DNA from 3 places in the Caldanaerobacter subterraneus subsp. tengcongensis MB4 genome. Region 2 is predicted to be linked to each of the others. Evidence: predicted binding sites of a transcription regulator. Region 2 holds the regulator's gene; each other region holds the start of a gene.
The links. Region 2 encodes ArgR, which controls arginine synthesis, uptake and breakdown. Its sites were predicted from a motif close to ANTGNATAAANATACA; they were not measured.

Region 1 (10,969 bases), 1.1 Mb from region 2:
GATAAAGAAGGAAATTTGATAGGGATAGTAGACATATCTTCTGAAAATGAGTTTAATGATAATTTAGTAGCAGTAGTATTTTTACTGGCAAGATATATAGAAAGAAATTACCAGGAATTTGAGATGGAAAGAATAAAAAGAAAATTTGACGAAATAGATATAAAGATACTCAAGCTTACGGCAGAAGGGAAAACAGATAAAGAAATTGCAAAAACAATTAATATGTCACTAAGCAATATAAAGTATCATAAAAGGAAAATTTTCAAACTATTGGGAACAAAAAATGTAAAGGATTGTATATACAAGGCAACAAAGTTAGATTTAATATAAGTTTTTATTGTTTTTACATCACTAAATAAGGGATAAAAGATGTTAGATGTACTTTAGTACAAATTTTAAAGGAGAGAAACTCGGTTTTTATACTAAAGTACAAAAGTAAGGGCTATTTTAGTGAAAATTTATACTTTTGGTCAATTGACAAGATGCTGGGAATAAGATACCATGGATATAGAAGGAACTACCGGTAGTCCTTAGAATTATTAAAAAGACAGGTGGAGGAAAAAAGGTTTTAAAAGTTGTTCTATTAGAATGCTAAGAATATTTGAAATTAGGGGGATGAAATCAAATGAAAAGGATAGTATCATTTTTATTGTGTTTGACATTACTTTTATCAGCAACTGTTGTATTTGCTGCAACAGATAATACACAGGCAAAAGGTGTAATATCTAAAGCTGGAGACATGTCACAAAATATAGTCGAACCAGAATATATAGCTTATTGTCCTGCAAGTCCTGATGGCTATCATTTAATGAGGCCAAATACTGGTGGTTTATCAAATCTTTGCTGGATTGAGAATGGGAAAATAATATATTCAAAATACACTTTATGGAAATGCCAGTATTGTGGGACAGAACTGTATGAATCAACAGGTTATGATGTATGGGCATATCCCTCTGATATTTACAAGCAGGAAATACATTATAGTATTTTGGGGGTTTATTACGATATATATATTTATCCGAGATATGGTACTTTACCTGGGTTAAATGAAGGATACAAGTACCGATTGTACTGAACATAAAATGTTGATAGCAAAAGGTTAACTAAATAAAATTTAAAGTAATAAATGCATAAAATTTTCTATAAATAACTTATCCCAACTGTATAAACAAGGTAATCCTAAAAATTTGGGATTACCTTGTTGTCGGTTTTTATAACTTGAACTTCCAAAAAGCGAAAATAAAAAATATTACTGATTCTTTGGAAAAGAAAAATGCTGTTTTTAATTTGAAATATTACAGCAATATTGAAATATTACAATTTTGTAAACGTATGGGTGTAGAATATAAGTTAAAAATTTTACAAAGTATTTTTATGAGGTGAGGTTATGAAAAAGATGAGGTATTTTTTATTGGCAGTGTTAATGGTAGCGTCATTGATTTTGGTATCCTGCTCTAATGAATACGCAAATTTGGAGGAGTATCAATTCAATAAAAGTTCTGACCCCAAGTTAGTTTATGCAGATGAGAATAAAGTCATCATTAACGATGGAGAAGATATGGTTGTTGAATCGAGAGGGAATTTCTACAGGTTACCTATAAAATTAAATCTTGGGATAGAAAGTTTTATATTGACAAGCCCGAGTGGGAAGAATGCTTTAATAGGTACAATCGATAAAGATGGTTCTAACAATATAGCTATTGTAAATTTTTTTAAAGGATCTAAACTAACATTGGATCAGGGAGTTATACGATATGTAATTTCTAATTTTTATTCTATGCTGCCAAGTGACTATTATTTTGCTTATACTAATAAAGGTTCTGAAACAATTAAATTGGTTGATTTGGATGCTCTAAAAATTCGTGAAGTAAAAGTGAATGTGCCTGTTAATGATGCAATTGGTGTAAAGAGGAATACAGGGTACCAGATTTATTTTGAAAGTTCAGGAAAAATCTACAAAAAGCTAGAGCAAGAGGAACCTAAATTAGTTACAAATGGGTACTTGTTATCTGTAGATGAAAATAGCAATGTATATTTTTACAGAAATATAAACATAAAAACCACGAAAATATATAAGGTGGACAAAAATGGAAGAGAAAAAGAAATAGCTTTAATTGACAAACCTAATGAATTGATAAAGAGAGGGAGTGAAGCGGTTATTTTTATTACAGCAGCTACTGATAAACAATTTTTAGAAAACAATATAGAATTTATAAATTTGATAACGGGGAAACGTACTGCTTTATCAGGAAATCTCAACGACGTGGTTCCTTTACTGTATGATAGAGGAAATATTGCAATAGTTTTTTATAGAGATGGAAGAGCGCAAATAGTTGATACGAGGACAGGGAAAATAGAGCTTATAGAAAATTTTGACAAGTACGTGCTTTCAGATTTAAAAATGACATTAGGATTAAATGTTTATAAAAATTACCCTATAAAGTTTAATAAAATTGTGCAATTGAGAAAAGAAAATGATAACATTAGGCTTTTATTGGTGGATTCTCATAGCAAAATTTTAAAAATTTTGGCACAACAGCAGCTGAAGGATTAAAAGGATTGAATCGAAAGGGGATCCGAAAAATCTAGTAGAGAAAAAAGAGTTGTAATGCCAGACAAATTTGGAAGAGTGGAATTGAATGGAGGGTACATAGGCTTATCTTACGACTTTTCTCAAGTGAAGATATTAAAAATAGGTGATGATAGAATTGAAGTTATAGATAAAAAACAGGAAAGCTATTAGATGCCTATGGTGAAGAAATCAAATCTTTGGATAATGGTAGGAGCCAATATATAGTATATCGTGAAAAAGAAAATGATTTTGGAATTCTACGATTGTATACAATTTTTGAAACCCAAGAGGAAAATGGGAATAAAGAAATTGGCAAAGTAGTAGGTAAGTATTGGGATATAATGTCGCGAAGTGGTTGGTATATAGAAAATCAGCATGTAGTTACTATTTCTACAACGGGGAATTTTCCTACTACAGAAATAGAAACGGGTGGCACAGTTACTATTGTTAAAAATAGAGTATATAGAGATATAAATTCGCTTTTTTTTGAAAAAAACTATGAATTTATAAGAAAAAATATTGATTTAGGGTATCGTTATAGTTTGTATTAAGTTGTGGTGTATAGAACAAATGAGGACTCTTTTAAAAGAGCCCTCATATTGTTTTTATCTTCGTTATTGAGATTTTTCATCTTCTAAATTAATTTCTTCAGAGATTTCATGGAGCATTTGAGGTGTTAGTCTCATATCAAAATGAGTTAATTCATAATATTTTGTGGCTTTTCCATCACTGGAGATTTCCATACTTGCTTTTACAAGCCCTGCTTCTTCTAATTTGCGAAGATGCATATATAGAAGGGGTCTACTTATGCCTATTATTCTTGCAAGTTCGCTTATATACTGCCTATTTTCATACAAAATGCCTAATATTTTTATTCTTACAGGGTGGGATAGGGCGTCAAAAATTTTTATAATCTTTACCGGATCTAAATATTCTGAGAAGTGGTTATGTTCGGCCATTTTAATCAACTTCCTTTAATAGTTTTTCTATTTTCTCCAGCGTGTTTTTTACTGCATCTATCTCATTTAATAGATCGTTTGACATTTTTATATACAACTCATTTTGTTTTCGCATATTTGATATTTTTACAAAGACGAATATAGAGAAAACTGCAAAGATAACTGCTAAAATAAAAGGCGTAAAAAGTGTGATAATTGCAAATAACGATGCGCCTGATATACTCATATTAATCCTCCTTTTTATTCTATATTTTCAAGTAATTTCTCAATAGATTCTGCTTTTTGACGTAAAGATGACAGTTTTTCTTGTGTCTCTTGATTTAATTTAGAAAAAGCCTTAGATTGCGCTTGAAGCTTAGTTACTTCTAAGATAATTGCTATTAGAAAGACTATTGAAGTAATAGAGAGGGCGATTATGAGGTCAAGAAATCCCATTTTAAAAACCTCCTCAATTTTTTATTTCACATGTAATAATTATATTACACGTGAAATAAATTGTCAATATGTATTTGCTATTTGGAGTAAGTTTTTTTATAATTATGTAAAATCAAATTTCATCCACAAAAGAAAGAGGGAGATAAATGGGATATTCAGCTATTATCTATTATTATTTCATAATCTTTTACGCAGTATTTTTTATGGGTGGAGCTATTTATGGCACTTTTGTGCCGGTTTATCTGGACTACATAGGTTATAGTAAGAGTGAAATTGGAATTTTGATGTCTTTAGGTCCTTTTGTCGCTATAATAGCTCAGCCATTTTGGGGGATTACAAGCGACAGAGCGAGGTCTAAAAATTTTGTCTTGCAAATTTTATTTTTAGCCAGTATTTTCATTATGGCGTTGTTCCCTTTGTCGCGCAACTTTTACTATCTGGTAGCCGTTATAACACTTTTCACATTTTTTCAGACTTCTACTGGCCCCATAAGTGATGCCATAACATTGGAATATTTAAGTGGGACAGGTCAAAGTTTTGGACCAATTAGGATGGCAGGCACAATTGGATATGCAGTAATGTCAGTTATAGCAGGATGGTTTGCCCAAAGACATATTGGGAGTATTTTTATTTTGAACATTATAGTGATGTTCATAGCCTTTATGATTGTCTATAAACTTCCGGTCGTAAAAGGACATCAGTTTGGGAAAGAGAAAATTTCCATATGGAAACTTTTTTCAAATAGAAATTTAGTGGTGTTAATGCTTCTTAATTTTTTAATCCAGACTACTTTGGGGTTTTATTATACGTATTTTCCCATCTACTTTAGAAAGATAGGAGGGAGCAACGAACTTCTGGGATTAGCCTATTTTATTTCTGCAATGAGCGAAATACCGTTTTTGTTGTATGCTGACAAGATACTTAAACGAATAGGAACAAGGTGGGCATTAATAGGAGCAAGTGGAGTAGCGGCTTTAAGGTGGCTTATTATATCGTTTATTCCTAATGCATATTTAGTTTTGCCTTTTCAGCTTTTGCACGGATTGATTTTTATAGTATTGTACTATTCCATGGCAACTTATATTAATCAAGAAGTACCAAAAGAACTAAAAGCGTCGGGGCAGACTGTGAACAATCTAATAGGTATGGGAATTTCGAGAATTGTTGGAAGTTTATTGGGAGGGTTTTTAAGCGACCTTTATGGAATAAAAATGGTATTTCTTTATAATTCTGTATTAGCTTTTTGTATAGCATTAATTTTTGGGTACATCTTTTTAAAAAAAGCGTCAAAATAATTTGGCAAATTTTAGGAAGAAAATTTTTTTGAAAAAACTCTTGAAAAAATTTTTTTCGATGCTATAATGGTAATAAAGGCTGCATAAATATAAATTAAATAGTTTATTTATGCAGCAATTATTTTTTTACGAATTTTTGCATAAATATAAATTAAACTGTATATATATTTACAAGGGGAGGCAGCCGGATGATAAAAGTTGGGATATTTGGAGCAACTGGATACACTGGAGTAGAGCTTATGCGCCTTCTTTCAAAGCATGAAAAAGTAAAAATAGAGTACATTTCGTCTCAAAGTTATGCAGGAAAGTCAATAGCAGATGTCTATCCATCCCTTACAGGGTTTTATGACATTTCTCTCGATGATGTAGAGGTAGAGAAGGCGGTTTCAAAGTGCGATGTAGTTTTTACGGCGCTACCTGCAGGTTATGCTTCTAAAATTGCAAGGGAAGCGGTAAAAAAAGGGGTTAAAGTGATTGATTTGGGGGCAGATTTCAGATTTGACGATTATTCGACTTATAAAGAATGGTATGGCGGAGAATACGATGGGTATGATGGGATAAAAAGAGCGTATGGCTTACCTGAGATTTATAGAGATAGTATAAAAGAAGCCGATGTAGTGGGAAATCCAGGGTGCTATCCTACTAGTGTGATATTAGGGCTTGTTCCTCTTTTGAAAGAGAAGGTTATAGATGGAAACATAATTATTGATTCAAAATCGGGGATATCGGGAGCAGGCCACAGCCCGTCACAGAAGAATATATATGCAGAATGTAATGAAAGTATAAGAGCATACAATGTGGCAAATCACAGGCATGTGCCCGAGATGGTTCAGGAACTTTCCAAGGCATCGGGAGAAAAGGTATCGGTGGTTTTTGCACCTCACTTGACACCTATGACCAGGGGAATTTTGAGTACAATGTATTGCAAGCTAAGAGAAAATTTAAATCAAGAGGAAATTTATGAGGTTTTCGCTGAATTTTATAAAAATGAGTATTTTGTGAAGGTGCTAAAGCCTGGGGCTTATCCTTCTACTAAAAATGTATATGGTTCGAATTTTTGTCACATAGGTTTTGAAGTTGACAAAGCGACAGGTACTTTAGTTGTAATGACTGCCATTGATAACTTAGTAAAAGGAGCATCAGGTCAAGCGATACAGAATATGAACATAATGTTCGAAATAGAAGAAAAAGCAGGGCTTGATATAGTGCCAGTATATCCATAAATAAAGCATTAGTATTAGAAGGGGTGTAAGAACGAGGCGATGGAGCAGATGGAGATTTTAGATGGGAAAATAGAATTGCCCAAAGGTTTTGTGGCTTCAGGTGTATTTGCAGGCATAAAGAGAAGTAAGAAGGATTTGGCTTTAATATATTCTGAGCGATTGGCGAACATATCGGCAGTGTTTACTACAAACAGGGTAAAAGCAGCTCCTGTCATTCTAGATATGGAGAGGGCAAAAAAGGGGAAAGCCCAGGCAATTGTAATAAATAGCGGCAATGCAAATGCGTGTACAGGGGAGAAAGGAATTGAGGACGCAAAATCTATGGCAAAAAAGGTAGCAGAAGTCCTCGAGATAGAGGAAGAAGATGTCCTAGTTTGTTCTACAGGAGTGATTGGCGTACCTCTTCCAATGGAAAAAGTGTTGAAAGGAATTGAAGTGGCGGCATTGAGCCTATCAAAAGAAGGAGGATATGATGCAGCCCATGCTATTATGACGACAGATACATTTTTGAAGGCTGTTACTGTGAAATTTAATGTTGAAGGAAAAGATATTACAATGACAGGTTTTGCAAAAGGTTCCGGAATGATACATCCTAATATGGCTACAATGCTTTCTTTTGTACTTACAGATGCCAGTGTGGAGAAGGCTACGTTGGATAAAGCCTTTAAAAATACTGTCAATAGGACTTATAACATGATTTCTGTTGATGGGGATATGAGCACAAATGATACTGCGATAGTGATGGCAAATGGAATGGCAGAAAATAAAGCCATTCAGGAGGGGACCTATGAATTTGATTTATTTTACAAAGCCTTGGAATACGTCAATAAAACTCTTGCCAGACTCATCGCAAAAGACGGTGAGGGAGCGACTAAGCTTATAGAAGTAAATGTAATAAATGCTAAGACGGAAAATGACGCAAGACTTGCAGCTAAAGCCATTGTAAATTCAAACCTTGTGAAGACAGCTATCTTTGGGGAAGATGCCAACTGGGGAAGGATACTGGCAGCAGTGGGCTATTCTGGAGCAGACTTTGATGTGGACAAAGTGGACATATATCTAAAAAGCGCAAAAGGGGAAGTTAAGGTTTGTGAAAATGGCAGTTTTTTTGCCTTTGATGAATCTTTAGCTAAGGAAGTTTTGAAAGAAAAGGAAATTTTCATAATAGTTGACATGAAAGCCGGAGAATTTATGGCTACTTCATGGGGATGCGACCTCTCTTACGATTATGTAAAAATAAATGGGAGCTACAGGACATGATAAGGAAAGAAAAATTCGGAGATGAAATTTTAAAAGCACATATCCTTGTGGAGGCGCTCCCCTATATAAAAAAATTCTCCGGCAAGACAGTTGTGATAAAGTATGGCGGCAGTGCCATGCTGGACTGTAATTTAAAGAAAATGGTTATGCAGGATGTAGTACTTATGAAATTTGTGGGTTTAAATCCTGTGATAGTTCACGGTGGAGGGCCCGAAATCAGCAGCTTTTTAAAAAAACTGGGGATAGAATCAAAGTTTGTAAATGGGCTGAGGGTAACAGATGAAAAAACTGCAGAAATTGTAGAAATGGTTCTTGTTGGAAAGATAAACAAAGAGATAGTTTCAATGATAAACGAACTGGGAGGCATGGCTGTTGGAATAAGTGGGAAAGACGGAAAACTTTTAAAAGCAGAAAAAGACCTGTCAAACGGAGACCTGGGGTATGTTGGCAAAATAGTTGAAGTAAACATTGAGGTTATAGAGATGCTTATTGATAGAGGCTATATACCTGTTATAGCTCCGGTTTCCTTTGGGGATGATGGAAAGACTTACAATGTCAATGCCGACACGGCTGCTGGCAAGATAGCAGAAGCCTTAAAGGCGGAAAAATTGATTCTCCTCACAGATGTTGAGGGGGTTTTAGAAAATGTGGAGGACAAGACGAGTTTGATTTCCAGAATGGACTTGGAACATGCTAAAAAATTGATGGATTCTGGGCGAATAAACGGGGGAATGATTCCAAAGCTTAAGTGCTGTATAAAAGCTGTAGAAAATGGTGTAAAAAGGGCACACATAATAGATGGAAGGCTTACCCATTCTCTTCTTTTAGAAATTTTTACGGATGAGGGGATAGGGACAATGATAGGAAAGGAATGTTTTGATGATGATAACCTATGAAAAGAAATATTTGATGGATACTTACAATAGATATCCTATTATGCTTGTCAAGGGAGAAGGTACAAGAGTATGGGATAGTGAGGGAAATGCTTACCTCGACTTCGTGGCAGGTATTGCTGTGAATTCTTTGGGGCACTGTCATCCTGCACTGGTCGAAGCTATTAAAAAGCAAGCAGAGACTTTAATTCACTGTTCAAATCTTTACTGGAATGAAAAGCAGATAGAGCTTGCCAGAATGATTTCAGAAAATTCTTTTGGAGGGAAGGTGTTTTTTGCGAACAGCGGTGCAGAGGCAAATGAGGGGGCTATAAAGCTTGCTAGAAAGTACGCCTCGTTAAAATACGGCGGCAAAAGGTATAAAATCATAACCGCCAAAAATTCCTTTCACGGGAGGACATTTGGAGCGCTTACTGCGACAGGGCAAGAGAAGTATCACAAAGGTTTTGGACCGCTCCTTGCCGGGTTTAAATATGTGCCTTTAAATGACATTGAGGCCCTTTATGAGGCTGTCGACGATGAAGTGTGTGCAATTATGCTCGAGGTTATCCAGGGGGAAGGAGGTATCCATGAGGCTACACCAGAGTATGTAAAAGCGGTAAGGAAGATATGCGATGAAAATGACCTCCTGTTTATATTGGATGAGGTTCAGACAGGAATAGGGCGTACAGGAAAGCTTTTCGGATATGAGCATTACGGTGTAGTTCCAGACATTATGACTTTAGCCAAAGGGCTAGGAGGTGGTTTTCCGATAGGAGCGATAGTAGCAAAAGAAGATAAAGCTGTTTTTAAGCCAGGAGATCACGCTTCTACTTTTGGCGGTAATCCTCTAGCTTGTGCGGCTGGGATTGCAGTATTAAATGAGGTGACAAAGGATGGATTTTTAGAAGGTGTTGATAAAAAAGGCAAATATTTTAGAGAAGGGCTAGAAACTTTGCAAAAGAAACATAAAGTCGTGAAAGAAATAAGAGGAAAAGGACTTATGGTGGGATGTGAAGTGGATTTGGAGGATGCATCGGAGATTGTTTTAAAAGCACTTGAAAAAGGACTTTTAATAAATTCCGTAAGTCACAATGTCTTGAGGTTTGTACCTCCACTCATCGTGACGGAGGAAGAAATTGATGAAGCTTTACAGATACTAGATGATGTGCTTAGTGAGATAAGATTTTAAACTTGCTACTCTTAAAATTATCAACGATTTTGCCTGAAAAGTCGGTGTTGATAGATAAGTATATAGAGAGCGAAAAGGCAATATAGAAAATTCTCTTTCGTGAGGAGTGTGAAAAATGTTAAAAGGTGAAAAAGTGGTACTGGCATATTCGGGAGGACTTGACACCTCAGTGATTATACCATGGTTAAAAGAAAATTATGAATGTGAAATAATAGCGGTATGCGTGGATGTAGGGCAAAGGGAAGACCTAAGGTATATAAAAGATAAAGCTTTAGCAAGTGGTGCCAGCAAAGTATATATTGAAGATGTCAAAGAGGAGTTTGTAAAAGACTATATATTTCCTACATTAAAAGCGGGGGCTATATATGAAGGAAAATACCTTCTGGGAACTTCAATGGCAAGGCCTTTAATTGCCAAAAAACTTGTAGAAATTGCTCACAAGGAAGGTGCCAAGGCGATAGCCCATGGTGCGACAGGCAAAGGCAATGACCAGGTGAGGTTTGAAGTTTCAATACGTGCTCTTGATCCTTCAATAAAAATAATAGCACCATGGAGAATATGGGAATTAAAATCGAGGGAAGATGAAATAGAATATGCTAAAAAGAAAGGAATACCTATTCCTGTAACTAAAGAAAAAATATACAGTGTAGACAGCAATCTGTGGCATGTGAGTCATGAGGGAGGAGACCTTGAAGACCCGTGGAATGAGCCTAAAAGTGATATTTACGATATAGTTACTCCTCCAGAGAAAGTCTCAGATAAGCCGGAATATGTCTATATAGAGTTTGAAAAGGGCATTCCTGTAAAGGTAAATGGAAAAACGCTAAGCCCTGTCAAATTAATAGAAGAATTAAATGAAATTGGAGGAAGAAATGGGGTAGGGATAGTTGACCTTGTTGAAAATAGACTTGTAGGAATGAAATCTCGTGGTGTTTACGAGACTCCTGCAGGAACGTTACTTTATATTGCTCACAGAGAACTTGAGTACCTTGTACTTGATAAAGAAACGATGAGGTTTAAAGAGTTGGTAGCACAGAAATATGCGGATCTGGTCTATAACGGCCTCTGGTTTTCACCTCTCAAAACAGCTTTGGATGCTTTTATTGATGAGACGCAGAAAAATGTAACGGGTGTTGTAAGGCTAAAGCTTTATAAAGGAAA
Region 2 (10,969 bases):
TAAAGCAAGCATAATTCTAGATAGTTCTCCACCTGATGCAATTTTAGAAAGCGGTTTTAAAGGTTCTCCAATATTAGTAGAAATCAAAAATTCCACTCTATCAAATCCATTTTCATTTGGACTCTCTTCTTTTGTTATATCCACTTTAAAAGAGGCGTTGGGCATGTTGAGCTCTTTCAAAACTTTATTTATCTCTTCCTCGATATGGGAAGCTAAAGTTTTTCTCTTTTCATGAATTTTACTGCCCATTTTATTAATCTCTTCCCATAACTTAGCTTCTTTTTCTTCTAATTCTTTCTGTCTTTCTTCAAAATGAAGGATTTTGTCCAGTTCTTTTTCTTTCTCTTCTTTAAAAGATAAAATATGAGAAATTGTAGGTCCGTATTTTCTCTTTAAAAAGTTTATATGATTAAGCCTTTCTTCTATCTCTTCTAAAGCCTTTTGATTAAAGTCAATAGCGCCCAAATAGTCTCTTAACTGAAGTGCAGCATCCTCTGTTTCATATAAAATATTTTCCAGTTTTTCTTTTAATCCTTTAAGTTTCCCATCTATAGAAAAGGCTGTCTCTAAATTTTTAACCACTTTGTGGAGATTATCGAGTACAGAAAACCCTCCATTTCCCTCATACAGTATCTTATAGGATGAATTTACAGCATTGAATAATTTTTCATAATTCATTAAAATATTTCTTCTCTCTATAAGTTGTTGCTCTTCCTCTTCACTCAAGTTAGCGCTTTCTATTTCCTGAATCTGATACCTTAATAAATCGATCATCTGTTCCTTTTCTCTTTCATCTTTAAAAAGGCTTGTCTTTTCCTTCACAACAGATCTGTATTCCTCTAGCAGTTGTTTAAATCTTTCTTTTAATGCTTTAAACTCCTCATCGCCAAAATTATCTAGGATAAATAGGTGCTGAGAGGAATCTAGAAGAAACTGATGCTCATGCTGCCCTAAGATGTCTACAAGTAAAGCCCCGATTTTGTCCAAAAAAGAAAGAGGTACTATTTTTCCGTTTACCCTCGAATAACTCCTGCCACTTTTAGTTATTTCCCTGCTTATTATAAGGGTATCGTCCTCTTCCTGCGAAACTCCTGCTTCTTCTAATAACTCTGCAATTTTGTCTTTGTTAGAATCTACTAGAAACACTCCTTCAACTAAAGCCCTTTCTTCTCCAGAACGTATTATATCTTTATTAGCTCGAGCACCAATCAATAAAAGTACAGAGTCAATCACTATAGACTTACCTGCACCAGTTTCACCAGTAAGAACATTAAACCCCTCTTTAAATTCCACTTCCAGCTTGTCTATTATAGCCACGTTTTGTATGCTTAAGTTTAAAAGCATGGCAAAACCTCCAGAACTACTTCATGAGTTTTCTGAACTTCTCCACCAGTTCTTGAATATCCTCCTGGTTTCTCACAAGGACAAAAATAGTATTATCGCCGGCAATAGTGCCTACAATATTTTTCCAATTAAGAGTATCAATTGCTTCGGCTGCTGCTGAAGCACTGCCTGATAACGTTTTTATGACTATGATGTTTCCAGCATAGTCCACATTGACTATGGACTCAGAAAGTAAAGTCATAAGTCTTTCACTTATATTAGTATCTACTTTTGTCATTGGCGCATATTTGTATCTTTTTCCATCTTCTGTAAGAACTTTTATGAGGCGAAGCTCTTTAATATCTCTAGACACCGTGGCCTGTGTGACATCTATTCCTCTCTTCTGAAGTTCTGCTGCCAGCTCTTCCTGCGTCTCTATTTCTTTTTCAGAAATTATCTCTAAAATCTTGGCATGCCTTGCCAACTTCATCATTCTTCCTTTCACCTCTTTTCACCTTTCTGTAAGCTTATCTCTTAGCAAATCAAAGAAATTGCTGTTTTTCACTTTGATGAGATTAGTGTATTCATTGCTTTTCTTTATGTATATTACATCTCTATAATCTATCTTGTAGCCTTGCTGTCCATCAGTAGTTATCATTAAATCCTGGTTTTCTTCAGCTATCTCAAGGCGTATTACATCATCAGGAGAGACAACTATAGACCTGGAGTACAAAGTGTGTGGACAAATTGGCGTTATGATGATGACTTCCACTGTGGGATATACGATTGGCCCTCCAGCAGAAAGAGAATAGGCTGTAGAGCCAGTAGGTGTTGCTACAATAACCCCATCTGCTAAGTAAGTATCTACGTAATTATCATTTACATAAGCTTTAATGCGGGCCATTCTTGAAAAAGCTCCTCTTGTTATAACTATGTCATTCAAAGCCCTGAAATTTATAACTTCCATGTCATTTTTAACCACATTAGCTTCTAACATCATTCTCTTTTCTATTGCGTACTCCCCTTTGTATATTTTCTCTAGTGAAGGGAAAAGTTCAGATGCATCTATTTCTGTCAAAAAGCCTAAATGTCCCAAATTTACTGCTAGAATTGGGGTGCCAAAAGGAGCACAAAGGCGCGCTACATTAAGTATCGTTCCATCTCCTCCTAAAGCGATGAGAAAGTCAGATTTGCTGTATATTTCATTTGCTTTTTTGCCGTGTTTTTCATAGCCGATTCTGGCTGCCACTATCTCATTTAAATAGGGTTCAGAACCATGATCTAAAAGCCAATTTACTACAGATTTTGTAACCTCTAAGTCCTTGTCTTTATTTATATTTGGAATTACCCCGACTTTTTTCATTATTATATCACCACATTTATCATTATTCTACACAAAATTCATTTTTCCTGCCACAAATTTTTAAAGGCTTCTTCAACTATTTTTTCAACTTCTATTTCCTTTTCATCGCATTTTCCCTTTTTTCCGTAGATCAAGTACTCAATATTTCCCTCTGCTCCTTTTATAGGCGAATAAGTAATTCCGCATACTCCGTAGTTTATATTTTTAAACAATTTTATAATCTTTTCAAGCACTTCTTTGTGCACATCTTTATCCCTTACAATCCCCTTTTTCCCTACTTTTTCCCTTCCGGCCTCAAACTGGGGCTTTATCAAAGCCACTATTTCTCCTTCGCTTTTTAAGAATTTATCAGCAGCAGGCACTACAATCTCAAGTGAAATAAAGGAAACGTCTATAGTTATTATATCCACCATCTCGGGAAGTGCATTTAAAAATCTTATGTTAGTTTTTTCCATTACGACAACTCTCGGATCATTTCTTAAACTCCAGTGAAGCTGTCCGTAACCGACATCAACAGCGTACACCTTCTGTGCCCCGTGCTTTAAAAGGCAGTCAGTAAAACCACCAGTAGAAGCGCCTACATCTAAGGCAATTTTACCCCTGACATCAATGCCAAAGAGTTGAAGAGCTTTTTCTAGTTTAAGTCCTCCTCTGCTGACATAAGGAAGAGAATTACCTTTTACTTCAATTTTTGAATCTTCTTTTACCATTTCTCCAGCTTTTTCGGCTCTTTTGCCGTCTACGTACACTTCTCCTGCCATTATAGCTGCTTTTGCCTTTTCTCTTGAAGAGAAAAAGCCCCTTTTTACGAGAAGTACATCTATTCTCTCCTTCATGATCCCCTCATTTCCTTGTACCTTTGTAAAATAGTATCGGCTATTGACTGAGAATCTAAACCGTACTTTTTAAACAAGCTTTCTACATCTCCATGTTCTATGAATTTATCAGGAAATCCTAAGCGTAGCACAGGCCTATAGACTTTCTTATCGTTCAAAAGCTCCAATATAGCGCTGCCTACTCCTCCCGCTATAACGTTGTCCTCCACAGTCACGACGAGGTCTACTTTATTAGAAATTTCTAAAATGAGTTCTTCATCAAGAGGCTTAACAAATCTCAAATTTACGACAAAAGGATTGATACCATGGCCTTTTAAAATTTCCGCCGCATCAATTGATTTTGACACCATTCTGCCCAGAGCAAATACGGCTATTTTTTCTCCTTCAAGAAGCACTTCTCCTTTGCCCAATGGAAAACTTGGCTTTCTTGAAATATCATACTCACCCGCTTTACCTCTTGGATACCTTATGGCTACAGGAAAATCTAAATTTCTCGATAACTTTACCATTTCAACCAATTCATTGGCATCTTTTGGTGACATTATAGCGATATTTGGAATTGCCCTTAAGAAAGATATATCAAACACCCCTTGATGGGTTTCTCCGTCTTCCCCGACAATCCCTGCTCTGTCAACAGCAAAAACTACTGGAAGTTTTTGTATACACACATCGTGAATCACCTGGTCGTAAGCTCTTTGCAAAAAAGTGGAATATACAGCAAAATAAGGCTTGTATCCTTCAACAGCAAGCCCTGCAGCAAAAGTAGTAGCGTGTTGTTCGGCTATTCCCACGTCGAAGAATCTATCCGGTATTAACTTTGCAAAATGAATAAGCCCAGTGCCTTCTGGCATGGCTGCTGTTATCGCAACAATCTTCTCGTCTTTTAGCGCCATTTCAGCAAGGGTTTTGCCAAAAACGTCAGAATAGCTGTCTTTTCCTTCTCCTACAAATTTACCTGTTTCTATGTCAAAAGGAGCTGCAGAGTGGAATTTATCTGGCCTTTTTTCCGCAAACATATATCCTTTCCCTTTTTTTGTAACAACATGTATAAGCAAAGGCCCCTTCATTTTTTTAGACCTTTCTAAAACTTCAATGAGTTCTTCCACATTATGACCGTCAATAGGTCCTAAATAAGTAAAACCCAGCTCTTCAAAAAACATCCCTGGAACTACCAATTGCTTTATAGAATCTTTGATTTTTTCAATATACTTGTGAAGGCTTTTGCCTATTGGAGGTATGATATTTAACAGATTGTCAATCTCCTGCTTCACCTTATTGTAAGTGGGGTCAGTTCTTAATTTGCTCAAATAAAGAGAAAGGCTTCCTACATTTTCAGAAATAGACATCTCATTATGATTTAAAATTACAATGACATCCTTCCGAGACCTTCCAATGTTGTTCAAAGCTTCCAGAGCCATGCCGCCTGTCAAGGCCCCGTCACCAATCACTGCTATAACATGATATTTTTCTCCCTTTAAATCCCTAGCAGTTGCAATTCCCAATGCTGCCGACAGTGAGGTGCTGCTGTGGCCTGCTCCAAATATATCGTGAATGCTCTCTGTCCTCTTAGTATAACCAGAAAGCCCATTAAACTGCCTTAAAGTATCAAATTTGTCCCTTCTCCCTGTAATCATTTTATGTACATAACACTGATGACCGACATCCCAAATTATTTTGTCAACAGGAGAATTAAAAACGTAGTGAAGTGCAAGAGTGAGTTCGACAATCCCTAGGTTCGAAGCTAAGTGTCCTCCAGTCTTTGAAACTTTTTCAACTATAAACTGCCTTATCTCTTCAGAAAGTCTTGGAAGGTCTTTTATGTCAAGTTTTTTTAAATCGTAAGGGCTATTAATCTGTTCAAGCATACAAAACCCTCACTTTCTTTTTTTCCTTCTATTATTTTTATAGTCAGGTAATATGTTTATGCCTAAATTTTTTTCCAGCCACGCCAGCACGACTCCTGTCCAGTAGACTATAGTCTGACTTTTCAACATTCCAATGCTTTTGGCAATGGCCTTACCACCTATTATCACTGAAGAGAGAATTCCTCCAAACAATGCCGTGTAGATAGAAGCTTTAGTGCCCGAAATGGGAAATTTCATGATTATTGACATCAAGGCAGCACCGGAAATTATGGCAGAAATGTCTCCGATTAAATCATAGCAAAAAGTAGCCACCAAATTAGCGTTTCTCAAAAGCTTTATAGCATGTTTTGCTCCGTACATCTTTTTTGCTGCCATAGCGTGGAAAGGCTCTTCTTTGCCTGACATCACAGCAGTTCCTATAATTTCAAATACTATGCCTATTGCCACAATACCCGCTAAAATAAAGAATGCAGCAAAAGTTGTACTTTTCTTTAAAGAAACATCAGAAAAAAAATTCAGAAAAGTCGCCATAAAAAATGTGGCTAACGTTATATGTAAAATCCACCTGTAATCAGTGTTTATGTTTCTTGTCTTCATAATAAAAAAATCCTCCTAGAAAAAGGCGAAGTGGTAGCATATTGGGTAAACCTTGCGGCTTAGGTCCAGTAGGATTTCCCAAGCAGGCACTGAACGTCGCCGTTCAGCGGTTCCCCTTTAAGCCCGCTTCTGCCTTGTCGCCATAGGCAGGACTGGACTGCCACTTAGACCGCACTGTAATCCCCAATATGCCGCCCTTTCGGGCACAGCCTAGGAGCTTTCCTCACCAGAGGGCCCAATCCCTAGCCTCTTTTGCAACCCGGGTTTCATCAGCCAATGGCTGATTTCCCCCCGGATCACTCAAGGCGGGCTACACTGTCCGCAGCTTGCTGGCCACGAGACAGGTTCTGCCTACCCCATAGCTCTCGAAGAGAGCCACAGCAGTAGGTCTCCGCGGAGGAAGGGTCAACGCCCACATGCCCTTGTGGATCGCCCCCCCTCCTTAACTCCCAGCACCAGCCCCCAACTGGGCGTCAGAAGCCAGCACCAGGAACTTCATCGATGTGCCCTTGACGGGTTTTTAGGCCCGTCTTCAGGATTGGCACCTCTGACTAGGATACTGCACCACTTCGCCTATCTTTTCAAGGTAATTACATTATAACAGAGAAAGTCTACAATATCAAACACCGCTTAAAACCGTAAAAGCCTGCTACAGTCTCTTAAGGTCAAAAAAATCAGTTTCTATCCTGATACATTGTCAATGCTCTTTCAATCTTCAGTTTACTCTCTCAATCAAATAATTAGAGAGGTCTTTAAGAAACTGTGCCCTTTCGCCAAAAGTGTCCAAAATCTTTATAGCTTCATCTGTAAGCTCCTTTACCATTTCTTGGGATTTTTCAACGCCGAATATGTTGACAAAAGTAAACTTGCCTTTTTCCCTGTCGCTCCCCACTTTTTTGCCAAGCGTTTTTTCATCTCCTATTACATCCAGTATGTCGTCTTTTATCTGAAATGCCAGCCCTATTAGCCCAGCGTATTCTCTCAAAAGCTCCACTTCTTTTTCACTAGCCCCAGCCATATGGGCTCCTGCACAGACAGAAGCCTCTATCAAAGCTGCGGTCTTGTGTTCGTGGATGTATTTTAGCTCTTCATAGGTAAGTTCTGTGTTTTGAGAAAGTATATCTTCTACCTGCCCTCCTATGATTCCCTTACAACCTGAAGCAGTAGCTATTTCATTCGCAGCTTTTAAAATTTTCTCATAATCTTCGGGATTTTCCAGAGCATGCCTTATCAAAACCTCATATCCCAGGTTTAAAAGTCCATCCCCGGCAAGAATGGCTATGGCCTCTCCAAATACCTTGTGATTTGTAGGCTTGCCTCTTCTCAAATCATCATTATCCATAGCAGGAAGGTCATCGTGGATAAGAGAATAAGTGTGTATGAGTTCAATAGAGCAGGCTACTGGCAAAGCTTTTTTTAAATCCCCTCCCAAAAGTTCACAGGCAGAGAGGCACAAAACAGGCCTCAATCTTTTCCCCCCTGCAAAAACGCTGTATCTCATCGCCTCGTATATTATCTCCGGCTTCTCCTGTACATCCAGTATCCTGTGAAGCTCTTCCTCCACCATCTGTTGTAAATTTTTGAATTTTTCTTTAAACATTATTTTCCTCCTCTTTAAACTCAATTTCCTCATCTTCACTTATCAGCATGGTTATCTTTCCTTCCACTTCTTTTAACATTTTTTCTAGTCTTTTTGATATTTCCACTCCTTCTTTGAATAAATTAAAAGACTCCTCCAGCATCAAATTGCCTTTTTCTAGCGTATCTACAATCTCCTCTAACCTTTTCAAATCTTCTTCAAAATTAAATTCTTTCTCCATCTTCTTTCACCTCTTTCACCACTGCCGTAGCCCTTCCGTCACTGAAGAGGATGCCCACTTCTTCAGAAGTTTTCACTTTTCTAGAGGAAGTGATCACTTGTCCTTCCTTATTAAGCACAATAGTATATCCCCTTGTCAAGACTTTCAACGGACTTAAAGAATCTAACTTTTCGTTGAGCACCAAAAGCTCATTCTTTTTTTGATTGAAAATGGAAAGCATCTCTTTAGTTAGAGATTTTTTTAGGTTTTTTACTCTCTGCTTTAAAACTTCGTTCTTCTTAATGGGGTTGTTTAAATAAAGTGCTCTTTTTAATCCTTCAAATTCCTTTTTGCTGTGAAGCACTTGAGCTTTCATCAAATTCATTATCTTTGTCTTTAATAAGAACAACTCCCTTTGATACACCTTTATGTCTGGAACCACCAATTCGGCAGCAGCAGAGGGAGTAGGGGCTCTCAAATCCGCTACAAAATCAGCAATAGTGAAATCCGTCTCATGCCCTACAGCAGAAACCACAGGAATGCGGGAGGCAAAAATACTGCGAGCCACCTTCTCCTCATTGAAAGGCCAGATTTCCTCTAAAGACCCGCCTCCTCTTGCCACTATTATAACATCGATATCCTTCCTCTTGTTTAAAATGCGAAGAGCATTTGAAATTTCATCCGCAGCAGAGCTCCCCTGCACCAAAACAGGCACTACCATTATATCAACAGTCGGATTTCTCCTCCGTGAAATCGTTATTATATCGCGTATTACAGCCCCTGTCGGAGAGGTGACCACAGCAATTTTCCTCGGATGCTTTGGAATAGGTTTTTTCTTATCTAAATCAAATAGGCCTTCTTTTTGGAGCTTTTCTTTTAGTTTGTTAAAAGCAATGTACAAAGCTCCTATTCCATCCATCTGCACAGACTGAACGTACAGCTGGTAAAGTCCGCCTTTTTCGTACACTGTTATCCTGCCTGTAGCAATTACAGACATTCCATCCTGCAAAGTAAATTCAAGGGACCTGCTGTAGTCGTTAAACATTACGCATTTTAAAGCTGCTCCTTCGTCTTTTAAGGTAAAGTACACTGCTGTAGAGTGGTATTTTAAATTAGAAATTTCCCCTCTCACTCTCACATTTCTCAATATTATGTCGTTGTCCATAACTTTCTTTATATATTCCGTCACTTCACTAACACTAAAGGCTTTTAACTGCATATTTAAAAGCCTCCAGGGTATTTTTGAGAATCATGGCTGTAGTTACAGGTCCAACTCCTCCCGGCACAGGGGTTACATAAGAAGCCTTGTCCTTAATTGACTCAAAGTCGGCATCGCCGTATATCTTACCTTCATGTACGTTTATCCCTGCATCTATTAAAACTACTCCCTCTTTGACCATGTCCCCTCTAACCAGATTCATCTTTCCTGCTGCTACCACCAAAACATCTGCCTGTTTCGTATGATAAGCTAAATCCTTTGTCTTAGAGTGGCATACTGTCACAGTGCAGTTTTTGTCCAGCAAAAGCTTGGCAACTGGCTTTCCTAAAATATTGCTCCTTCCTATCACCACGGCGTGTTTTCCTTCCAAGTCAACCCCTGTATTTTCCAATATATGGATAATAGCCTTCGGCGTACAGGGAACAAAAAGAGGTTTTCCAGCAAAAAGCCTGCCCATATTGTAATTTGATATGCAATCAACATCTTTGTACGGATTTATCGTATCGTAAACTTTGTCTACATCAAAGCCCTTTGGAAGAGGCATCTCTATCATTATCCCGTGGGTGTCTTTATCTTCATTTAACTTTTCTAAAGTATCAAAAAATTTATCTTCCTCTTTTTCTGAAAAATAGTACACTTTTGCTTCTATCCCTACGCTCTCACAGGCCTTCACTTTGGAGTTGGCATAGACCTTTGAGGATTCGTCATCTCCTGCCATCAATATTGCCAATCTAGGTTTGTAACCAAATTCCTGTATTTCCCTTTTAACTTCTTCTTTTATTCTATTAGAAATTTCTTTTCCATCAATTATCATTCGCTTCACCTTCCTCTAATCCTTTTTCCCTGACGAATGCTCCCAAAAGCCCGTTTATGAAAGAGGGAGAATCGTCAGTGCTATATTTTTTTGCTATTTCTACCGCTTCATTTATGGATATGCTGACAGGAATGTTGCCGTAAAGCATCTCGTACATACTGCATCTTAAAATTGCCAAATCTATCCTTGGCATTCGATAAAGCGGCCAATCCTTAGAGTATTTTTCTATCTCTCGGTCAATTTCCTCCAGATGCTCAACAGTTCCTCTGACAGTGCCCTCTATGTACTCCTTTTGTTCACCAGGGTCATGTTCTTCGTAAAAATTTTCAAATATTTTTTCAAGAGGAAGTTTTGAGACGTCGTACTGGTACAGCATTTTTACAACCCATTCTCTAGCTTCTGTTCTGTTCATTTTCTCAACTCCTTGCAAAATCTAGCTTCTTCTTTTTTATTGTACCATAACTTCACCTAAACTAACCCTCTGACTAGCAGAGGGTTAGTTTAGAAAATTTAATTTTCTCCTTCTTTTTCTGCGGCTTCTTGCTGTTTTTTGTTTCCTTTTTCCATGCTGACCCCTTGCACATGTATATTGACCTCTACAACTTTAAGCCCTGTCATATTCTCCACAGCGTTTTTAACATTTTCCTGTACATTCCAAGCGACCTCAGGGATTCTAACACCATAGTCCACAATTAAGTACAAGTCTATAGTTGCTTCTTTATCTCCTACCTCAACCTTTACTCCTTTGCTCAAATTCTTTCTGCCTAAAATCTCTGAAATGCCGTTTACAACTCCCCCGCTCATTCCAGCAACACCTGGTACTTCTGTGGCAGCCAAACCAGCGATTATGCTAACTACCTCTTCTGAAATCTTGACAGAACCCAGCTCTTGATTTTCAAAATTTTTTACATTTTCCTCCATAAACTCACCCCCTTAAAAGTAAAAGCAAGAGCTTCAAATACATTATACCATAATCTGTCGCTTAAAAACAATCTAGTCCAACCGAGTCATAATTTTTATATTGTCCAGCGACACACCTGTTTGTCTTGAGACAATTTCCACAATCTGTGCAACTTCTTCTTCCGACAATTTATCCGCTTGCACTATCACATTCACAATCCCATTGTCTATCATCACAACGGCATCTTGAAAT
Region 3 (10,969 bases), 770 kb from region 2:
CACAGAAAAAAGGTATTACGATTATCCGCCTCTCACAGATGAGCAGAAGCAGGCGATGAAGGAAAATGACATAAAATTGTGGGAAGAAAAAGCTAGATCTGGTAACTTAGCTAATGACGAGACTTTAATGAGAGCGTATTATTCATTAAGACAGGTCGTTTCTTCTACTGTATCTGGCGTAGGGTCATTAAGCTCTATTGGAATTACTACAGGTCAGTGGTATGAAGGTGGAAAACTTTATATTGACGAAGCTAAATTAAAAGATGCGATTGCCAACAATCTTGATAAGGTTATGCAGATATTTACAGGTGTTTACAGCTCTGATGGCACTACATTGGTGTCAAAAGGCATTGCACAGCAACTTTATGGCTATTTTGAAAATGGCACATTTAAAGAAGGTGTACTAGGGACTGCAATAAATGCTATAACGCGCAAAGCAGGAAGCTCAACACAACTTTATGACAATAGCTTCATAGGCAATAGAATCAGAGAGATAGATGACAGAATTGCAGAAATGCAAAAAAGATTAAAGGATTTAGAGGAGAGATATTACAGGCAGTTTACACAGTTAGAAATTTTTGTCGGGCAGATGAATACGCAAAGCGCATGGTTAAATCAGCAGATTGGGATTATGACTAAGTGAGGGGGTGCGAAAGTTTGAATCCGTATCAGCAGTATAAAGAGAATGCTATTTTGACGGCAAGTCCTGAAGAGCTGGTTTTGATGCTCTATAACGGGATAATAAGATTTATTGATGAGGCAAAGACAGCGCTTCAAAAGAAAGATTATGTAGAAACAAATGCTAAAATACAGAGGGCACAGGATATTATTACAGAGTTGATGCTTACTCTTGATATGAATTATGACATTTCTAAAAATTTATACAATCTTTATGACTACATGTTAAGAAGGTTGATTGATGCGAATGTGAAGAAGGATATTGAAATTTTAGATGAAGTAAGAGGATTTGCAGTAGACTTAAGAGACACCTGGAGTTTAGCACTTCAAAAGGTGAGAGAAAAAGTCTACGCTACGAAAGGTTGATGGGATGGAAAACATTTTAAAAAAATTAATTGAGTTTACAAAGGAGAAAATAGAGAATCTGAAGCAACTCTATGACCTTACAGAGAAAATAGGTGTTGCTATAGGTTCTAACGACCTGGAAGAACTTAAAAAACTATTAGTTTCAAAGCAGCAGATAATTGAAAGGATAAATGATATAGACAAGGAATTTATACACCTTTATAATGCTTTCAAAAAAGAAAATAAGATCGAGAGCATATTTGAAATGGAAGACAATATAATTGGCGATGCCAGCAAATTAAAGGGTTTGTTCATCGATGCTAAAGCTTTGCTTGACAAAATCAAAGAAAAAGATGACAGCAACATCAAAGAGATAAATAAAGTTTTTGAAAAAGTGAGCGACAAATTAGAGGAGTTTTCCAAAAACAAAGAAGGATATGTAGAATATCTTAGATATTATACTCCCGAAAGTTACTTTATAGATAAAAAGCGTTAAAAAAAGCGGGTTAAGCAGATTTTCCCGCTTTTTTATTTTTTATTTGGAGTTGATAATAACTTAGATTTGGTTTATTATTAAAGTAATTAATTTGTGCTTAAAAGGGCGAGGAGAAGGGGGGAATGATGATGAGAGAAGAAATTGAAAAAGTTATAGAAGAAGCAAGAGATAGAGTTGTTGAGTGGAGAAGGTATTTTCATCAGTATCCAGAGCTTTCCTTTCATGAAGTAAAGACCGCTGAAAAAATTTCTGAGATTCTTTCTAGTTTTGGCAATTTAGAAATTTCAAGGCCAGTTCAGAACAGTGTTGTAGCAGATTTGAAAGGGGCGGGAGAAGGTAAGACTTTGGCTATAAGATCTGATATAGATGCTTTGCCTATCAAAGAAGAAAATGAGTTTGAATTTTCTTCAAAAAATCCGGGAGTGATGCACGCCTGTGGTCACGATGGGCATATAGAGCTGTAGTTTTAGGTACAGCTTATGTTTTATCCCGCTTGAAAGATAAGTTAAAAGGAAAAGTACGCTTTATATTCCAGCCTGCAGAAGAGGTGCCTCCGGGGGGAGCAAAGGAATTAGTAGAAAAAGGGGTGCTTGAAGGGGTTGATTACATAATAGGGCAGCACCTCTGGACTTATTTGCCTGTTGGGAAAGTAGGTATGGTCTATGGACCTATGATGGCATCGGATGACATATTTAGACTGAAGATTATAGGAAAAGGTGGACATGCTGCAATGCCTCATCAAACAGTAGATCCTATTGCTATTAGTGCTCAGGTTATTAGCAATCTTCAGTACATAGTCTCAAGGGAATTGGATCCGATTGAACCTGTGGTGATAACTGTAGGAAAGATAGCCGGTGGAACTACTGATAATGTGATTCCAAATGAAGTAGAAATGGCTGGCACTGTGAGGGTCTTAAACCCGGAGGTTAGAAAGAAGATACCTGAAGCCCTGGAGAGAATAATAAAGGGCATTGTGACAGCTCACAGGGCTTCATACGAGTTTTACTTCGAGTTTGGCTATGGCCCTGTGATAAATGATGAAAGAGTAGTTAAGATAGTGGAAGATGTGACAAAAAGTCTTTACGGAGAAGAGGCTTTAGAGAAGATAAAGCCTGTAATGGTAGGGGAAGACTTTTCAGCCTATTTAGAGAAAGTTCCAGGAGCCTTTATATTCGTAGGTGCTAAAAATGAAGAAAAGGGGATAATTTACCCTCACCATCACCCCAGGTTTAATATAGATGAAGATGCTTTAGAGATTGCTTTAAGGATTTTGGCTTACTCGGCATTTGAGCTAGTAGAAAAATTTTAAAATTTTATTGATATTTGAGGTAACAGGTGATATAATACACCTATAATATAATCGAAGAGATTATATTATAAAAACCAAAATAAAGAAGTGAGGGGACAAGTTAAATGTATCAGGACAAAGTGTTAGTTTGCAAGGACTGCGGGAGAGAATTCGTGTGGACGGCAGGGGAACAGCAATTTTATGCAGAGATGGGCTTCCAGAATGCTCCGGTAAGGTGCAAAGCCTGTAGAGAAGCACGGAAGAGGAGAAGCCATAACCACCATCAGGGTGGCAGAAGAGAGAAAAAAGCTTATGGAATCAGGTAATCCCCTCACTTTTCAAAAAGAAAGTGATGTGGATTGTAAAAAAGGCACCAAAATGGTGTCTTTTTTACATTTCAGATTATTTTCCACATTGTTAAACTAGGACTTTAGACTTATTCACAAAGTTATCCACATTATCCACAGTTCTTTGTTTCACACCTTGTTGAAAAAAATTATTGTAATTTTATTCATAAGATATTATAATTATAAAAAGTGAAATCGTCAAAAGAAATTAAGCAGTATGGAGAAATTTTCAGAAAAATTAAAAAAGGGAGAGGAGAAAGATATGAATAAAAAATCACTATTTTTAGCTTTTGCTGTAGTTTTTGCTCTGGCTTTTATGCTTTCAGGCTGTGGCAGTAAGTTTAATACGGTAGATCAAATCAAGCAAAAAGGCGTAATTGTGATGGGCACGAGTGCAGATTTTCCGCCTTTTGAATTCCACAAAGTAGAAGGAGGAAAAGACGAGATAGTAGGTTTTGATATTGATATTGCTAATGCTATAGCGAAAAAGCTGGGAGTGAAACTTGAAATAAAAGATATGGACTTTAAAGGCCTTATTCCAGCTCTTCAGGCTGGAAGAGTTGATATGGTAATTGCGGGTATGACGCCTACAGCAGAGAGAAAAAAGAGTGTAGATTTTTCAGACCTCTATTACGACAGCAGGCAAGTTGTTGTGGTAAAGAATGACAGTCCAATTTCAAAATTTGACGATTTGAAAGTCAAAACAATTGCCGTTCAAATAGGAACTACTTCGGAAGAAGCTGCTAAAAAGATTCCTAATGTAAAGTTAAAGCAGTTAAATCGAGTCAGTGATGAATTTATGGACCTTCAAAATGGCCGCTGTGATGCGATTGTCGTAGAAGACACAGTTGCTAAAGCTTATTTGAAGGAATACAAGGATATGAAAATTCTCTATATGGATGAGATAAACAATGTGGAGAATGGTTCTGCTGTAGCAGTGGCAAAGGGCAATAAGAGCCTTTTGGATGTGGTGAATGAGGTGATAAAAGAGCTCAAGCAAAGTGGAGAGTACGACAAACTTGTAGATAAGTGGTTTAAGCAGTAGTTTAAAGTGGAGAGTTTTTCTCCACTAAAATTTTGTGAAGGAGAGAAGGTAGGCTATGACAGTAGACTTTTTGAGCATGGTAAAATACACGCCACTTTTTATAAGCGGACTTATAATGACCCTTAAACTGACTTTCCTTGCAGTGACAATTGGAGTTCTGATGGGGCTTTTTATAGCTCTGATGAAGATGTCCTCAATAAAACCTATAAAGCTTGTCGCTTCAAGCTATATAGAAGTGATAAGGGGAACTCCTCTTTTAGTGCAATTACTTCTCATATACAATGGACTTATGCAGTTTGGCATGAACATTCCTGCTTTTACAGCAGGAGTTTCAGCACTGGCAATAAACAGTTCCGCATATGTGGCAGAAATTATAAGGGCAGGGATACAGGCTGTTGACCCGGGGCAAAATGAAGCAGCCCGTTCTCTTGGGATGACTCATGCAATGGCCATGAGGTATGTCATAATACCCCAGGCCATAAAAAATATCCTTCCGGCTTTGGGAAATGAATTTATTGTGATGCTCAAAGAATCGGCTATAGTTTCAGTGATAGGCTTTGCAGACCTTACGCGTCAGGCAGACATCATACAGAGTGTGACTTACAGGTATTTTGAGCCTTATATAATAATCGCTGCCATATACTTTGTAATGACTTTGACTTTTTCAAAACTTCTTTCTCTCTTCGAAAGGAGGTTGAGGGCAGGTGATATTCGTTAATGATGTGTACAAAAACTTTGGCAGTTTAGAAGTCCTAAAAGGCGTTACATTAAAAGTCAACAAAGGTGAAGTTGTAGTCATAATAGGTCCCAGCGGTTCCGGGAAAAGCACCCTTTTAAGATGCATAAATCTTCTTGAGGAGCCTACAAAAGGGGAAGTCTTTATAGATGGAGTGAAGATAAACAACGGCAAAGTAAATATAAACAAGGTAAGGCAAAAGGTGGGGATGGTTTTTCAGCATTTTAACCTTTTCCCGCACCTTACTGCGATAGAGAATATCACTCTGGCACCTGTAAAGGTAAAGAAGATGAACAAAAAAGAGGCAGAAGAGCTGGCAGTAGACCTTCTTGCAAAAGTGGGGCTTCTTGACAAAAAAGACCAATATCCCATAAAGCTTTCAGGTGGGCAGAAACAAAGGCTTGCTATTGCAAGGGCCTTAGCCATGCAGCCAGAAGTCATGCTTTTTGATGAACCAACGAGTGCCCTTGACCCTGAGATGGTGAAGGAAGTTTTAAACGTGATGAAGCAGCTTGCCAATGAAGGAATGACAATGGTAGTTGTTACGCATGAAATGGGATTTGCAAGAGAGGTCGGAGACAGAGTCATTTTTATGGACGATGGAGTGATAGTAGAAGAAGGCACGCCTGAAGAGATTTTCTACAGGGCAAAAAATGAGAGGACAAGAGAATTTTTGAGCAAAATCTTATAAAATGCACCCTGGCAAAGGGTGCAGTTTGTTGACAAAGCAAAATTTTAGCCCCTGTTTTCTTAGTACCGAAAGCAGGGGCTGTATATATCTGGATAAAATTTTCTTTAAAACTCCAAATAATGGATAAAGTTTTGAAATGTCAAAGGGCCCTTTGCCCTTCCTCCATAACCATAAGGCCATTTTCTTTAAATTCATGGCAGCAAAAACAAGCATCGCTTGCATGGACAATTTTTCCTTCCCTCTTAACGTCGTCCATCGCAAACCATGCTTCTCCTTTAAATCTGCAAATACTCTCTCTATTGTCTCTTTCCTTCTCTCATATACTTCTTTACAGTAAGGTGTATGCCTTAGGTGTTCTGCTTCTTCTACATATCCTTCCCATATGTGCCTGAATATCCTCTTTGTGTAGTCTTTACTTTGGGTACACTTTTCTCTTAGAGGACAGTTTTTACATTTTTCTGGGTTTGATTTGTATTCTCTATATCCTTCTCTGTTGGTTGTAACATATGTTAATATTTCATTCTGCGGGCATATGTAACAGTCATAGTATTCATCATAAACAAATTCATGTTTTTTCATGAAACCATCTTTTGTTTTTGGCCTTGTGTATGGTACTGCTGGTATTATTTGTCTATCAAATATTGTCTTTAATATGTACGGATTTTTATAGCCTGCATCTACTGCTATTGCTTTCGGTTTTCTTACCCTCTTTTCAACTTCTTCTAATACTTCTTGAAACATCACACTGTCGTGTACATTTGCTGCTGTTACTTTTACTCCTAATACAAATCCATTTTTATCGCAGGCTGTATGAAAAGAATATGCAAAGATTTTTTCTTTTCCGTTTTTGTTTAACATTCCGCTATCTGGGTCTGTTTTGCTTACTTTCACTTCTTTCGTCTTTATCTTCTTGATTTTCTTTAATGGCTTTTTGCCATGAGCTTCTCTATCTTTGTTTATTTCTTCTTCTAGTTTTTCTTGATAAGTCCTGGCTTCTTGTTCTACTATTTCTTTGGTGTATTTCTTCTTGTTGGCACTTGCTTTTACATGGGTTGAATCTATGAATACTTCCTCTGCATTTACTAGCCCATGTTTTATTGCTTCTTCTAAAATCTTCGTAAATATTTTCTCAAATATGTCTGTCCCTTTGAATCTTCTTATGTAGTTCTGACTAAATGTTGAAAAATGAGGTATTTCTTCTGTCAGCCCATACCCTAAAAACCATCTATACGCTACATTTGTTTTTATTTCTGCTATTGTCCTCCTCATCGATGGTATGCCAAAAAGATATTGAATGAAAAGTATTTTTATGAGTACTACTGGGTCTATGCTTGGTCTGCCGTGACCCTCGGAATATTTGTCTTTTACTAAATCGTATATGAAGCTAAAGTCTATGACTTTTTCTATCTTTCTTAAAAGGTGGTCTTGTGGTACTAATTGATCTATGCTTACAAATTCTATTTGATGTCTTGCATCCTCTTTCTTTGATAACATCTTTCTTCTCCTCTCCTCTTTTGCTTTGTACCGTTAAAAAAACAAGGAACCCTTCTCATAATAACGGGTTCCCGATATTTTGTCAACAGTCTGCACCCTGGCAAAGGGTGTTTTTTATTTCCACATATTGCAGTGTGCACGTTTTTTATGTAAAATTATAATAAATAGAGGATGAGAGGGGTTTGATGCTTATGAACATCATAGTAAGTGGTAAAAACGGGATGACCATAACAGATGGCCTAAGAAATGCCGTCGTAAAAAATGTGCAGAAACTCAGCAAATACTTCCCTCAGGATACAGAGGTAAGAGCAGTGTTAAGTGTTCAGAGAAATAACCACATAGCAGAACTCACCATACCATTTAAAGGAATTATCTTCAGGGCAGAAGAAGTAAGTGGTGACATGTACGTTTCAATCGGGGGAGCAGTGGATAAAATAGAGAGACAGATTTTAAAGCACAGGGCAAAGCTCAGGAATAGATTTGGCGCCAATGAGTCCATAAGATTTGATGTTCCTACTATTTACGATGAAGGGGAAAAGAGGGAGGAAGAGGAGACTTCCTTTGAAATAGTAAAGACAAAGAGATTTCCAATAAAACCTATGTCGCCAGAAGAAGCGATTTTGCAGATGAACCTTTTGGGCCACACATTCTTCGTATTTACAAATGCCGAAACTGACATGATAAATGTGGTTTACAAAAGGAAAGACGGAAAATACGGCTTAATAGAGCCGGTGGAAGAGGAGTAAAATTTTATAGAAGGTTGGGGATAGGCTCTATCCCCAATTTTTTTGTCAGAAAAGAAGGAATTTTGAAAAGCATATAGAATATATTTAAAATGTGTGGACAAATTTTAATAGGGTGTGAAGATAATGGGTGAAATAACAAAAGATACGGTAGCTTCGATGGAGATGTACATAAATAAAGTTCCGGGAGTGCTGTCTAGCAGGATAGTGGTAGAAAATGGTGAAATAACGGAGATCCACGTCTTAGCTGACAGCACGAGGAATGCCAAGCAGATTGCGAGAGATGTGCAATCTGTGATAATGGCCCAGTTTGGGATTGATATAGATTATAAAGTGATAAGTGTTGCCCAAATTGATGTTGGGGCAAAACCTCCTTCTGAATACAGGATTGTGTTTTCAAGCTATTCTTTTGTAAATAGTGGGCTTACAAGCGAAGCAAGGGTGATACTCACCCGCGGAGACGAAGTCTTTGAAGGATTTGCTGAAGGGCCTAACACAACAATGAACAAGTATAAAATCATTGCAAACGCTACATTGGATGCTGTGTCAAAGCTCATTCCCAAAAACCATTTATTTTTACTGGAAGATGTCGATATATTTAATATAGCGAAAAGCAGGATAGTAGTGGTGGGAGTCACCCATGTGACAAATAGCCAGGAAGAACTTTTGACAGGTTCTTCTTTAATAAGAAAAGATGAGGGGGAATCTGTCGTAAAAGCGACTCTTGATGCCATAAATAGAAGAGTTATGTCAATTATATCCCGTTAGCTTTTAAACACACCCAAACCGCTTATTACATACTTAGCGTAGCGATACCTGAAGCCTAAGGGCAGAAGAAATAAAAACAGCAAAGGGGGTTTCAGGTATGAATAAAGCCACACTCATAAAGATACTCTTGGCTTTAATGGCACTTGCATTAGCAGGAGGCGCAAATTTAACATGGCACTAAGCGGTTTGTGGTGTGCTTTTTGAAGAAAAGAGGAGGTTTAATATGTTAAACAAAAGAGTAAAAGTGTATATTTCTATAATAATTGCTTTAGGAATTTCTTTCCTTATATATTCTATGCTAAGAACTTCAAAAAATACAATTCCAGATATAATTTTATTTGGTTTTTTTGCTGCATTAGCTGAATCAATGCCAGTATACATTGCTAAAGAAATTACTGTTTCTGTGGCATTTGCTGTAGATTTAATGGCTCTACTCATTTTTGGACCTTATGGTGGTGCTTTAATTGCTTCTATGGGTACAGCATTTCAAATTGTTAAAAGTGAAGATGGTACTTTGAGGCATATATTCAACTTGCCCTACTATAAGACGTTATTTAACATAAGTGAACTGGCTTTAAGCGTGGGAATTGCAGGTTTAGTATTTGAATATACAGGAGGAGTTGCAGGCACTTACATATATCCTAAATATCTTATACCTGCAGTGATAGCTGCTTCAGTATATTATCTTCTTAATACCTCAATTATAGCAATATTATTGTCACTACTTACTAATAAATCTCTCAGTTATGTTATAATGAAAGAAATTAAATGGATGGTTCCTAATTTCCTCTTTCTAGCCTTTTTAGGTATTGTCATGACAGAGGCATTTGTGAGAATTGGTTACATAAGCTTTGTACTCCTTTTTATTCCTCTATTTATGGTTCGCTATATGTTTAAGCTTTACATAGACTTAAAACAGTCTTACTATGACACAATAAATGTGCTTATGAAGGCGCTTGATGCGAAGGACAAATACACAGCAGGTCATTCTCAGAGCGTTGAAAGAATTGCTGCCCTTCTTTCAAGGGAGCTAGGGCTTAGTGAATCTCATATTGAGAGAATTAGAATTGCAGCACTTTTACACGATATAGGAAAGATTGGAGTTAAAGAGGAGGTTTTAAATAAACCCGGGAAGCTGACTGATGAAGAGATGAACCTTATAAGAGAACACCCTGTGAAGGGATATGAGATTTTAAGTGAAGTTCCATCGTTAAAGGATGTAGCTTTGTGGGTAAGATATCATCATGAATGGTACAATGGCAGTGGATATCCAGATGGGTTAAAAGGAGAAGAAATTCCGCTTGAAGCTCAGATACTTTCTTTGGCTGATGTTTTTGATGCTTTAGTTTCAGACAGACCTTATCGAGATGCTTTTTCTCAGGAAGAGGCTTATAAGATAATTTTAGATCATGAAGGAACGCAGTTCAGTCCAAAACTCATAGATGCCTTTAAGAAAGCCTTTGAAAAGCACAGGGAGGAATTTAAGCATGATATTTGATTCACTTGGAGCTTCTCTAATTTACGGACTTTTGAGAAGGGGGAAGATAAGCGGAATAGGGGACATTGTAATAAAAAAGATGGATTTTTTTATAGCCGCTTTTATTATACAGTTGATACTGTGGAACCTGTCTGATAAATTTCCCATCATCATGGAGTACCGCGCATACATCCACTTCCTTGTGTACCTTTTGCTTTTTATAGGGCTGTGGTACAATAGAGATAGCAAATATTTCAGGATAATCGCCTTGGGAGTTTTTCTCAATTTTATAGTGATATTTGCAAATGGAGGTAGAATGCCTGTATCTATCGAAGCACTGAAAGCAGCGGGGCTTACCCATTTGATTCCACCTCTTGTAGAGGATAAAATTACTACTCATCAGGTTTTAACCTCCTCTACAAGGCTTAAATTTCTGGCAGATGTCCTTGTGCTTCCAAAGCCATATCCTCTTCCCAAGGCTTTTAGTGTAGGAGATTTGCTGATGGCTGTGGGCATTTTCTGGCTTATTACAGATGCGATGCTGGGCAGGGTGAAAAAGTATGACGGCGAAGGAGAGAAGGGAAAAAATACTTGAGATTTTAAAAGCGGCTAAAGAGCCTATTTCTGGTTCTGAGCTTGCCAAAATTTTTGGAGTTACAAGACAGATAATAGTTCAAGATATAGCCATTTTAAGAGCCAAAGGTAGCAGGATAATTTCTACTCCTCAAGGGTATATAGTAGACCTTGTGAGAGAAGGCACAAAGAAAAGGGTTTTTGCTGTAAAACACGGGTATGAGAGGACAGAAGAGGAGCTAAACTTAATAGTTGACAATGGGGGGAAAGTACTGGACGTTATTGTGG

Region 1: argC (N-acetyl-gamma-glutamyl-phosphate reductase) is a predicted target of ArgR. The motif match lies at 5,397-5,412, and genes of this name have one in related genera.
Region 3: TTE_RS02435 (basic amino acid ABC transporter substrate-binding protein) is a predicted target of ArgR. The motif match lies at 3,308-3,323, and genes of this name have one in related genera.

The regions. Positions count from the first base shown of each region.
Region 1 covers NC_003869.1:2,383,271-2,394,239, reverse strand. The annotation lists gene TTE_RS11995 (LuxR C-terminal-related transcriptional regulator) at 1-330, shown strand, start outside; gene TTE_RS11990 (hypothetical protein) at 626-1,075, shown strand; gene TTE_RS11985 (hypothetical protein) at 1,388-2,554, shown strand; gene TTE_RS14515 (hypothetical protein) at 2,609-2,743, shown strand; gene TTE_RS11980 (hypothetical protein) at 2,770-3,123, shown strand; gene TTE_RS13600 (ArsR/SmtB family transcription factor) at 3,187-3,531, opposite strand; gene TTE_RS11970 (hypothetical protein) at 3,533-3,757, opposite strand; gene TTE_RS11965 (hypothetical protein) at 3,772-3,966, opposite strand; gene TTE_RS11960 (MFS transporter) at 4,113-5,261, shown strand; gene argC (N-acetyl-gamma-glutamyl-phosphate reductase) at 5,450-6,484, shown strand; gene argJ (bifunctional glutamate N-acetyltransferase/amino-acid acetyltransferase ArgJ) at 6,524-7,744, shown strand; gene argB (acetylglutamate kinase) at 7,741-8,640, shown strand; gene TTE_RS11940 (acetylornithine transaminase) at 8,627-9,808, shown strand; gene TTE_RS11935 (argininosuccinate synthase) at 9,924-10,969, shown strand, end outside.
Region 2 covers NC_003869.1:1,282,768-1,293,736, reverse strand. The annotation lists gene recN (DNA repair protein RecN) at 1-1,344, opposite strand, end outside; gene TTE_RS06200 (arginine repressor) at 1,361-1,816, opposite strand; gene TTE_RS06195 (NAD(+)/NADH kinase) at 1,835-2,686, opposite strand; gene TTE_RS06190 (TlyA family RNA methyltransferase) at 2,725-3,522, opposite strand; gene dxs (1-deoxy-D-xylulose-5-phosphate synthase) at 3,519-5,387, opposite strand; gene TTE_RS06180 (hypothetical protein) at 5,397-5,984, opposite strand; gene TTE_RS06175 (polyprenyl synthetase family protein) at 6,700-7,584, opposite strand; gene xseB (exodeoxyribonuclease VII small subunit) at 7,577-7,804, opposite strand; gene xseA (exodeoxyribonuclease VII large subunit) at 7,788-9,002, opposite strand; gene TTE_RS06160 (bifunctional 5,10-methylenetetrahydrofolate dehydrogenase/5,10-methenyltetrahydrofolate cyclohydrolase) at 8,983-9,816, opposite strand; gene nusB (transcription antitermination factor NusB) at 9,806-10,228, opposite strand; gene TTE_RS06150 (Asp23/Gls24 family envelope stress response protein) at 10,327-10,737, opposite strand; gene TTE_RS06145 (SpoIIIAH-like family protein) at 10,810-10,969, opposite strand, start outside.
Region 3 covers NC_003869.1:516,392-527,360, forward strand. The annotation lists gene fliD (flagellar filament capping protein FliD) at 1-643, shown strand, start outside; gene fliS (flagellar export chaperone FliS) at 658-1,044, shown strand; gene flgN (flagellar export chaperone FlgN) at 1,049-1,519, shown strand; partial or broken gene TTE_RS02425 (amidohydrolase) at 1,645-2,828, shown strand; gene TTE_RS02430 (zinc-ribbon domain-containing protein) at 2,933-3,133, shown strand; gene TTE_RS02435 (basic amino acid ABC transporter substrate-binding protein) at 3,417-4,199, shown strand; gene TTE_RS02440 (amino acid ABC transporter permease) at 4,255-4,917, shown strand; gene TTE_RS02445 (amino acid ABC transporter ATP-binding protein) at 4,904-5,626, shown strand; gene TTE_RS02450 (IS1182-like element ISTte1 family transposase) at 5,621-7,120, opposite strand; gene hpf (ribosome hibernation-promoting factor, HPF/YfiA family) at 7,312-7,866, shown strand; gene TTE_RS02460 (hypothetical protein) at 7,990-8,631, shown strand; gene TTE_RS02465 (HD-GYP domain-containing protein) at 8,855-10,129, shown strand; gene TTE_RS02470 (DUF5317 domain-containing protein) at 10,119-10,703, shown strand; gene TTE_RS02475 (transcription repressor NadR) at 10,669-10,969, shown strand, end outside.